DNA from 3 places in the Micromonospora sp. AMSO12t genome. Region 1 is predicted to be linked to each of the others. Evidence: riboswitches for the same ligand, from Rfam matches in the RefSeq annotation. Region 1 holds a riboswitch; each other region holds the start of a gene.
The links. A riboswitch is a leader RNA that binds a small molecule or an ion and turns the genes downstream of it on or off. The one in region 1 is predicted to bind cyclic di-AMP.
Positions count from the first base shown of each region.

Region 2: linked by a shared signal. The riboswitch ahead of F6X68_RS31270 (hypothetical protein) and the one ahead of F6X68_RS15795 (C39 family peptidase) in region 1 are both predicted to bind cyclic di-AMP.
Region 3: linked by a shared signal. The riboswitch ahead of F6X68_RS24020 (hypothetical protein) and the one ahead of F6X68_RS15795 (C39 family peptidase) in region 1 are both predicted to bind cyclic di-AMP.

Region 1 is NZ_WAAS01000091.1:16,202-19,174, forward strand. It holds gene F6X68_RS15790 (alpha/beta fold hydrolase) at 1-586, opposite strand, end outside; gene F6X68_RS15795 (C39 family peptidase) at 692-1,537, opposite strand; cyclic di-AMP (ydaO/yuaA leader) riboswitch at 1,766-1,906, opposite strand; gene F6X68_RS15800 (acyltransferase) at 2,225-2,973, opposite strand, start outside.
Region 2 is NZ_WAAS01000405.1:109-3,081, reverse strand. It holds gene F6X68_RS31275 (carbonic anhydrase) at 1-503, shown strand, start outside; gene F6X68_RS31270 (hypothetical protein) at 631-1,647, opposite strand; cyclic di-AMP (ydaO/yuaA leader) riboswitch at 1,651-1,782, opposite strand; partial or broken gene F6X68_RS31265 (YibE/F family protein) at 1,949-2,973, opposite strand, start outside.
Region 3 is NZ_WAAS01000203.1:7,229-10,201, forward strand. It holds gene F6X68_RS24015 (cation diffusion facilitator family transporter) at 1-863, shown strand, start outside; cyclic di-AMP (ydaO/yuaA leader) riboswitch at 1,017-1,148, shown strand; gene F6X68_RS24020 (hypothetical protein) at 1,162-2,247, shown strand; gene F6X68_RS24025 (SRPBCC family protein) at 2,324-2,791, opposite strand; gene F6X68_RS24030 (1-phosphofructokinase family hexose kinase) at 2,970-2,973, shown strand, end outside.

The DNA of each region.
Region 1 (2,973 bases):
CGTCGGTCGCCGCCAGCAGGGCGGGCAGGTCCGGCGCGCCCACGCCGAACGCGGCCGGGTCCATCGCCAGCCGCCAGCGGCCGTCGACCTGCCGCAGCCCCGCCTCCACCACGGGGTGCTCCGGGGCGAAGAGCCCGGTCAGGCCGGCCACCCGCAGGTAGCGGCGGGCCGCCTCGTCCCGGCTGGCGAACCAGGTCACCGGCCGGGCCGCCAGCTCACCCGCCTTGGCCAGCTCCGCCGGCGACCAGACGGCCTTGATGCCGAGCCCGACGACGGCGTCGACGGGCAGCCCGGCGCCCCGGGCGGCCAGCGCCAGCCCGACCACCCCGCCGAGGGAGTGCCCCAGCACGACGAGCCGGTCCCCCGCCGCGAGCCCCGCGCCGATCCGCGCGGCCAGCCCCGGGAAGGAGTACTCCGGCAACGGCGGCGACCAGCCGTGGCCGGCGAGGTCGGGCGCCAGCCACCGCCCCGCCCACCGACGCTCCAGCAGCGGCGCCCAGGGCAGCCACACGTCGCCGGTCGCGCCCATGCCGTGCAGCAGCAGAAGCACCCTCCGGCCGTCCCGCTCACCCGACTCATCGACCATGGGCGCAGTGTGCCACCCGTCGGACGCCGCGGGCGAGGGCCGTGACCCGGACACGACATCGGGCGCCGACCCCCCGGGTGGGGAGCCGACGCCCGACGGCGTCGCTCAGGCGGAGTAGCCGCGGGTGGCGGCCCAGTTCGCCAGGGCGATGGTGCTGATCCAGTACGACGCGGTCGCCGGGTTCGCCGAGTCGGCGATCTTCACCAGCCGCCCCTCGTCCTGGTAGCCGACCACCGCGATGTAGTGGCCGCCGGGGAAGGAGTGCCAGCCGCCGTCGGTGTCCGTGGCGCTGCCGGCGACGTTGACCACGACGCCCCGCCCGTCGGTGATGGCCGCGACGACGTCGGCCTGGAGCCGGTCCATCTGGGCCGGGGTGGCGGCGCCACCGGGGATCATCCGGGTCCGGTACGGGTCGCCCTTCACCGTCGCGTTCAGCACCCGGGTGGTGTCCTGGGCCGAGTCGGTGCCCATCTGGTCGGTGCCCAACTGGGCACCGAGGGCGTCCTGGCTGCGCGCGATGCCGGCGGCGCTGAGGGCGTGCCGGACGGCCGCCGGACCACAGTTGTAGAAGGTGGTCTGGGCCTGGTAGTCGTAGTCCAGGCTCTTGGCGGCCGGAGGCTTCGGCGGCTCCGGCTTGCGGGTCAGGTCCGGGTCCGGGGCGGCGCTGGACGCGCTGGCCGACGGGGCGGCGCTGGACGCGGCCGGGGCGGCGCTGGACGGGGCGGGCGCGACCCGGGCCTGGCTGCGCGAGGCCGACGCGTCGTCCCGCAGTTCGGTCGCGGCCACCGGGGCCTGCGCGGCGGCGGGGGCCTCGTCGGTTCCGGCCAGCAGCGCGACCGTGCCCGACGCCAGCACGAGCGCCGCGGCGGACGCGGCGGCCAGCTGGTACGGACGCTCGGACGTGAGGCGACGCAGCTGTCGCTTGAGGTGGTGCTTCACGGTTTCCTCCACGGGCTCGGGGTGAGCGGCCGTCGGTCCGCGCCGAGGGCAGGGCGGACCGACCGCGCGGACGGGCGTCCGGGCGGGTGGTGGGCCACTCAGGGGATGCGCCCGGGACGCCGGGCGACGGACGGTGACCGGTGGGTCAGCTCATGACCTGCGGGCGGACGAGCGCGGTCACCGCGGCGCCGTGGAGACGGCGGCACAACCGAGGGGTGTACGGGTGTGGCATGACGATGGAACTCCTTCCGACACCGCCGACCGGGTTAGCTGACGGATTCGGGCGGGAAGAACGCCCTACCACGGGCCCACGGCCCACGGATTCACCCCAACGAGCACTGGGTCCCCGGTTCGTCGTTCACGATTAGGCGGGTCGGCGCGGCGTCGCCTCTGGCGATCGGGTACCGCACCGGACGCGCCGACATTACTGGCCGGTCCGCGCCCTGCCAACCCCGTCCCACCTGCCTAAACCTTGATCGGCAGACAATTTTTGCGGGCACTTCGCCACTGACGCGACTCAATGGGACGACCGTTTCTGCGCGCACCTCCGGGCGACAACGGGACAAGTGGCGGACATCGGCGCCGAAACCCCGGCAGGAATCGACCGGGCCGCGCCCGATGACCGGTTCGCCGACGTGGTGACCGGCGTCACCGAAACGGCCGGGATTTCGTCGGCGGACACTCCGGTCGCCGGGGCGCTCAGCGCGAGTCGGCGTACGTCGGCCGGTGGCCGTCCTGCGGGTCGGCGGCCCGGGGGCGCGGCACGGCGTTGCCCCGGTCTCCCGGCGCCGCCCCGGGGCCGCCGGGGTCCTGCCCGGCGCCGTCCCCGCCCCGCGGCGCCCGGGCCGACCTGCGCGGGGTGAGCAGCCGCATCATCGGCGTCTCGACGAGACGGTGCAACAGGCCGGCCAGGGCCAGGTTGACCAGCAGGAAGCCGAGCACCACCGCCAGCCCCGACCAGCCGGTGAAGCCGACACCCCAGTCGCCGGTGAGCCGCAGGACGGTGATCATCACGAGGACGTGCACCAGATAGAAGGCGAAGGAGACCTCGCCCAGCCAGATCATCGGCCGGGACCGCCACGGCGAGCGCCGCCCGCGCACGTCCGCGTCCGCCGCCGCGGCGATGACCAGGATGTACGCGACCGAGAGCAGCGCCGCCCACAGTTCGGCGCGGACCCACTGCGCGGCGACCACCCAGGTCGCCACGAAGAGCAGGCTGGCCAGCGGCAGGCCCGGCCCGCGCCACCGGCCACGCCGCATCAGCTCGGCGGCGGCGACGCCCATCCAGAACTCCAGCGACCGCACCGGCGGGAAGATCTGGGTGAACCACCAGCGGCTCTCCTCGGGCACCAGCGCCTGGGCCGGCCAGAGCGCCAGGATGAGCAGCGGCACCGCGACCACGACGGCCCACAGGGCCCACGGTCGGGCCCGGCGGATCAGCGGCAGCG
Region 2 (2,973 bases), on a different contig from region 1:
GCTCCGACTCCCGGCTCGCCGCCGAGATCATCTTCGACCGCGGCCTCGGTGACCTCTTCGTGGTCCGCACCGCCGGGCACACCATCGGTCCCGAGGTGCTGGGCAGCGTGGAGTACGCCGTCACGGTCCTGGGCACGCCGCTGGTGGTGGTGCTCGGGCACGACTCCTGCGGGGCCGTCCAGGCGGCGCGTACGGCGGCCGCCACCGGCACCCCGCCGGTCGGGCACCTGTGCGCCGTGGTGGACGCCGTGGTGCCCAGCCTGCGCCGGGCCGCCGCCGAGGGCGTGGACGACATCGACGGGATCGTCGACATCCACATCGCGCACACCGTCGAGGCGATGCTGGGCCGCTCCGCCGTCCTCGCCGCGGAGGTGGCTGCCGGCCGTTGCGGGGTGGTCGGCATGTCGTACCGGCTGACCGCCGGCGAGGTGCGGACGGTGGCCGAGGTGCCCGCCGCTGCGGCCGACGCGCCGGAGGCGGCGGCCAGCGCCGCGCTCGCCTGAACAACCACCCACCCACCGCCCGCCTGTCACCGCCCTGGCGGGCGGGTCCGTACGACGAAACAGGGCCGCCCCGCGTTCGGCGGGGCGGCCCTGTCCGCGCTCTCGGCTGTGCCGCGCGCGTGCGTGCCTACCAGAGGGACACGTGGACGTGGTCGGTGTGGTTCGACGGACCGCTGTAGGAGCTCCAGCCCGTCGCCGGGAACCAGATCTGTCTGTTCCAGATCACGTAGTAGACGCCGAGCCGGTCGGCGTTGCGGACCAGGAACGCGGTCAGGTTGTTGCCGTACATGTAGGTGTCGTCGTTGTGCCAGGGGGAGAAGCCGCTCTTCTGCAGCGACCAGTCGCAGGCCCGGCCCTTCGGGTGCTCGTAGGGCCCGCCGGGGCGGTAACAGCCGACGAACCGGTTGAAGCCGGCCCGCTTGACCTCCTTGTACATGTGCAGGGTGCGCGCGGTGATGCGGCCGGAGGTGGTGGGGTCGGCCTCGGTGGGTGACAGCGGCGTCCAGTCGCCGTCGGCCGCCCGCCCCGGCGCGATCTTCGCCACCGGCGAGGTGGCGACCACCTTGCCGCTGGTCAGCCCTCTGCCGCCGACCAGCGCGAGCGCCTTCTCCGCCTCCCGCTTGCCGCGCGCCATCTCGTTCGTCAGCTTCTGCTGTTCGCGGACCTCGGTGTCGAGCGCCAGCTTGGCCTGCTCGGCGCGGTCCTTGACCGCGTTCACCTCGGCGAGCTTCTTGGAGTTGACCAGGTTGAGCTCGTCGAGGGCGGCGGCGCGCTTGACGAACGAGTCGGGGCTGGCGGTGTCCAGCAGCATGGACACCGCGCCGATCCGCCCGGTGCGGTAGGACTGGGCGGCGATCTGGCTGACCTGGGGAGCCAGCGCGTTCAGTTCGGCCTGCGCCCGGGAGACCTCCAGGGCCAGTTCGAGCTGGCGCTTCTTCGACTTCGCCAGCTTCGCCTTGGCCTGCACGTAGGACCGGTTCCGGGCCTCGATGAGGTCGTCGAGCAGCTTGGGCTCGTCGTCCCCGTGCCCGGAGGGCTTGGGCGGGGTGGGCGCGGCCGCCGCCGGGAGAGGCCCGGCGAAGACCGCCAGAGCGGCGAGTACGGCCACCACGGGCGTCAGCCAGCGGCGTAGGGGTGCCGTCACAGTTTTCCCTTCCGTCGACCGCCGACCGGGTTAGCTGACGGGTTCGGGGCGGAAGTGGCCCCTACCGCTGTCGCGGATTCACCCCACGTACCTGGGTCCCCGGTTCGCCTCGCGGCGATTGGGCGGCGGCACCGCAGGCGCCGCTGCGCGCCTTCGGCGGTGACCGGCAGCGAGGTTACCCGAGAACGCTCCCGGGGATCTACGTCCCTAAGCCGACTAAATGCGTTATTTCGTAATGGCGGACGGTGACCAGTGACGCATTTATCAGGACGAACGTCCTGTTCGGTCACGCTGAGGAGCGTCACCATGCGGTGTCCGTACTTCTGTGCCCATCGGGCCATCCGGCGGGAGCGGCGGACGGCGTGTCCCCACGCGGCCCGCTGAGGGCCTCCAGCGCCTCGGACCGGTCGGTGGCCGGCCGGGGCGTCGGCGCGGGCGCGGTGGCGGCGCGGTCGGTCGCGTCCCCGCCGCGTCGGCCGGCCGTGGTCACCAGGGCCGCCAGCGCGGTGGTCAGCGGCACGGCGGCGATCAGGCCCAGGGTGGCGACCGCGCTGCGGACGATCTCCTGGGCGAGGAACTCGCTGGTGAGAAGTTGGGTCACCGCCCGCGAGTCGGCGGTCAGCAGGAGCAGCACCGGCAGCGAGGCGCCGGCGTACGCCAGCACGATGGTGTTCACCGTCGAGGCGATGTGCGCCCGGCCGACCCGGGTCGCCGCCCGGTAGAGCTGCGTCCGGGACAGCCCGGGGTTGGCGTGCGCCAGCTCGGTGACCGTGGCGGCCTGGGTCACCGTGACGTCGTCCAGCACGCCGAGGGAGCCGATGATGATCCCGGCCAGCAGCAGCCCGTGCAGGTCGACGTCGGCCTGGTACATCGACAGCGTGGTGGCGTCCTCGGAGCCGAACCCGGTCAGGTGGGTCGCGGCGGTGGCGATCGTGCCGAGGACACCGGTCAGCACCAGGCTGCCCAGCGTGCCGAGCACGGCGACCGAGGTCTGCGCCGTCACGCCGTGGGTCAGGTAGAGCACCACGAACATGATCAGAGCGGCGCCGACGACCGCGACCAGCAGGGGCGGGTTCCCGGCGCTGATGCCCGGCAGCACGAAGGTCAGCAGGATGGCGAAGCTCGCCGCCAGGCCGCCCAGCGCGGCCAGCCCACGCCACCGCCCGAAGGCGACGATGGCGGCCGCGAAGAGCGCCACCAGCCAGACCAGCGGCTTGCCGCGCTGGTGCTCGGCGATGTTGTAGGTGCTGGCCGTGGGGTCGGCGGGGTCGGTGAGCTCGACCAGGATGATCTCGTCGTCCACGGCGACGGTCGGCGCGCCGGGGC
Region 3 (2,973 bases), on a different contig from region 1:
ACCGGGGCCGACTCTGGGCGGCGTTCGGGCTGCTCGCCGGCCTCATGGTGGTGGAGGCGGTGGCGGCCTTCCGCACGGGGTCGCTGGCCCTGCTGAGCGACGCCGGGCACATGTTCACCGACGTGCTCGGCATCGGCATGGCGCTCGCGGCGATCGCCGCCACCCGGCGGGCGGGCGCCGACCCGCAGCGCACCTTCGGCCTCTACCGGCTGGAGGTGCTGGCCGCACTGGCCAACGCCATGCTGCTCTCCGGCGTCGCGGTCTACGTCGTGATCGAGGCGGTGCGCCGCTTCGGCGACCCGCCGGAGGTGCTGGCCGGCCCGATGCTGGTGGTCGCCGTGCTCGGCCTGCTCGCCAACATCGGCGCCTTCGCGCTGCTGCGCTCCGGGGCGAAGGAGAGCATCAACGTCCACGGCGCGTACCTGGAGGTGCTCGGCGACCTGCTGGGGTCACTCGGCGTGATCGGGGCCGCGCTGCTGATCGCCACCACCGGCTGGTGGTGGGCGGACCCGCTGGTGGCGGTCGCGATCGGGGTGTTCATCCTGCCGCGCACCTGGCGGCTCGGGCGGGCCGCGCTGCGCATCCTGGTGCAGGCCGCGCCGGAGCACCTCCAGGTGACCGCGGTGCACGACCGGCTGGCCGCCGTGCCCGGCGTCGCCGAGGTGCACGACCTGCACGTCTGGACGCTCACCTCCGGCATGGAGGTGGCCTCGGCGCACCTGACCATGGCACCCGGCGCGGAGGTCGGCGCGGTGCTGGGCGCCGCCCGGGCCGCGCTGCACGACGACTTCCACATCGAGCACGCCACGTTGCAGATCGAGCCCGGAGCGTCGCGCGGGGCCTGCGGGTCGGTTGAGTGGTAATGAGGACAACCTTAAATCTGGGAGAGTATTGTGCGCTTATGCCGGATTTGACTGCTAGTGGACGTACACCCTCCGTCACCTGCGCTGCATCAGTCACACCGGCACCGGTAGGCTCGGCTTCGGCCTCCGCCAGGCGGCACCCACCGGTGCCGGCGGTGGCCGCCGCCTAATCGCCCGGCGGGGCGAACCGGGGAACCATGTTCGTGGGGTGCATCCGCGTCAGCGGTAGGGATCTTCCGTCCCGAACCCGTCAGCTAACCCGGTCGGCGGCTGACGGAAGGACACGTGAATGCCAGTGATGGCACCTGTACGACGACCTGCCGCCCGGACGGCGGCCCTGATCGCCACGATGCTCGCCCTCGGCGCCGCGGTGGCCCCGGTCACCGCCGCCCCGGCGGCGGCCGCCACCCGGGCCGGCCTGCTCGCCGCGGCCCCCGGCCAGGACGAGGAGGGCGGCACCCCCGCCCTGCGGGCCCAGTTGGAGGCCGCCAGCAAGGGCTACCTCGACGCCAAGCGCGCCCTCGACACGTCGGCCAAGCGGCAACAGCAGCTCGCCGCGCAGCTCAAGACCACCGAGGTCGAGCTGGCCGCGCACACCGCCAAGGTCGGCGAGATCGCGGGGGCGGCCTACCGCACCGGCCGGCTCAGCGTGGCGTCCGCCCTGCTCAACAGCAGCTCGCCGGACGGCTTCATGGACCGCGCCGCCGCCCTCGACGCGGTGGCCGCCAAGGAGGACCGGGCCCTGCGCGAACTCCAGGAGACCCGAGACCAGGCCACCCGCACCAAGCTCGCCCTGGACGGCGAGATCCGGGAGCAGCGCAAGCAGGTCACCGTGATGGCCAAGCGCAAGGAGCAGGCCGAGCGGGCGTTGACGGTCGCCAACCGCGAGCAGCAGCAACAGCGGCAGCAGTCCACGGGGGCGGGCACCTCGCCGGGCGGCACCTCCAGCAAGACGGCGAAGGCGGCCCCGCGCAACTCCGACGGCTCCTGGCCGCGCGAGTCGTGCAGCGTCAACGACCCCACCCCCGCCAACGGCTGCATCACCCCGCGCACCCTGCACGCGCTCAACCAGGCCAAGGCGGCGGGCTTCACCCGCTACGTCTCCTGCTACCGCCCCGGCGGCTCGGGCGAACACCCGAAGGGCCGGGCCTGCGACTTCGCGGCCCAGAAGGGCGGCTTCGGCGGCGACGCCACCGGCGGCGACCGGACGTACGGCAACAACCTGTCGGCGTACTTCGTGCGCAACGCCGACCGGCTCGCCGTGCTCTACGTGATCTGGTACAGGCAGATCTGGCTGCCCAGCAGCGGATGGAAGTCGTACAGCGGGGCCAACGGCGACCCGTCCAGCGACCACACCAACCACGTGCACCTGTCGGTCTACTGACGCCCGCGCCCCGGTGCCCCGCCCGTCGCGGGTCACCGGGGGCGCGACGGCCACCACGGCCGGGACCGTCCGGCGGTCAGTCGGCCGGCGACCCGGGCGGGCTCGTGTCGAGGGCCGTGGCGAGGCGGGCGGCCAGCCCGAGGTGGGCGGCGCGGGTCTGGCGGAACGCGTAGCCGAAGAGCGGCGCGGGCGCGGCGAGGGTGATCTCGACCTCGATGCGGACCACGCCGTCGGGCTCCGCCCGCAGCCGGGTGTGGTTGCGCACCGTGGTGGCAGGCCACTGCCGGGCCACGGTGACGATCTCGTCGGCATCGTCGACGAGGACGTCGGCCCGGTAGGTGATCGGCAGGCGCACCGGCCCGGCGGCCAGTCGATCGGTGATGTCGTAGCTGGCCCGCGCGCCAGGACGGGGCGGCACCCGGCGGACCCGGACGATCAGCGGGTGCAGGTCCTCCTGCCGGGTGGGGTCGGCGAGCAGCGCCGCGGCGTCCGGGAGGGAGCAGCGCGCCTGGACGGTGTAGCTGAAGGAACTTCGCCTGAGCACGCCGTCTCCCCAGCGTCGGTGGTCGCCCGATCGTCGCGCATGCCGGGCGCCCTGGCAACGCCGCGCCGATCCCGCCCGGAGTCCGGACGCCCGGCCGCCGACCACACTACGGTCAGCTGGTGGATGGTCACGGCACGTGTCGACCGGCGGAGGATGGGCGCATGAACGGGTACGACGGATGA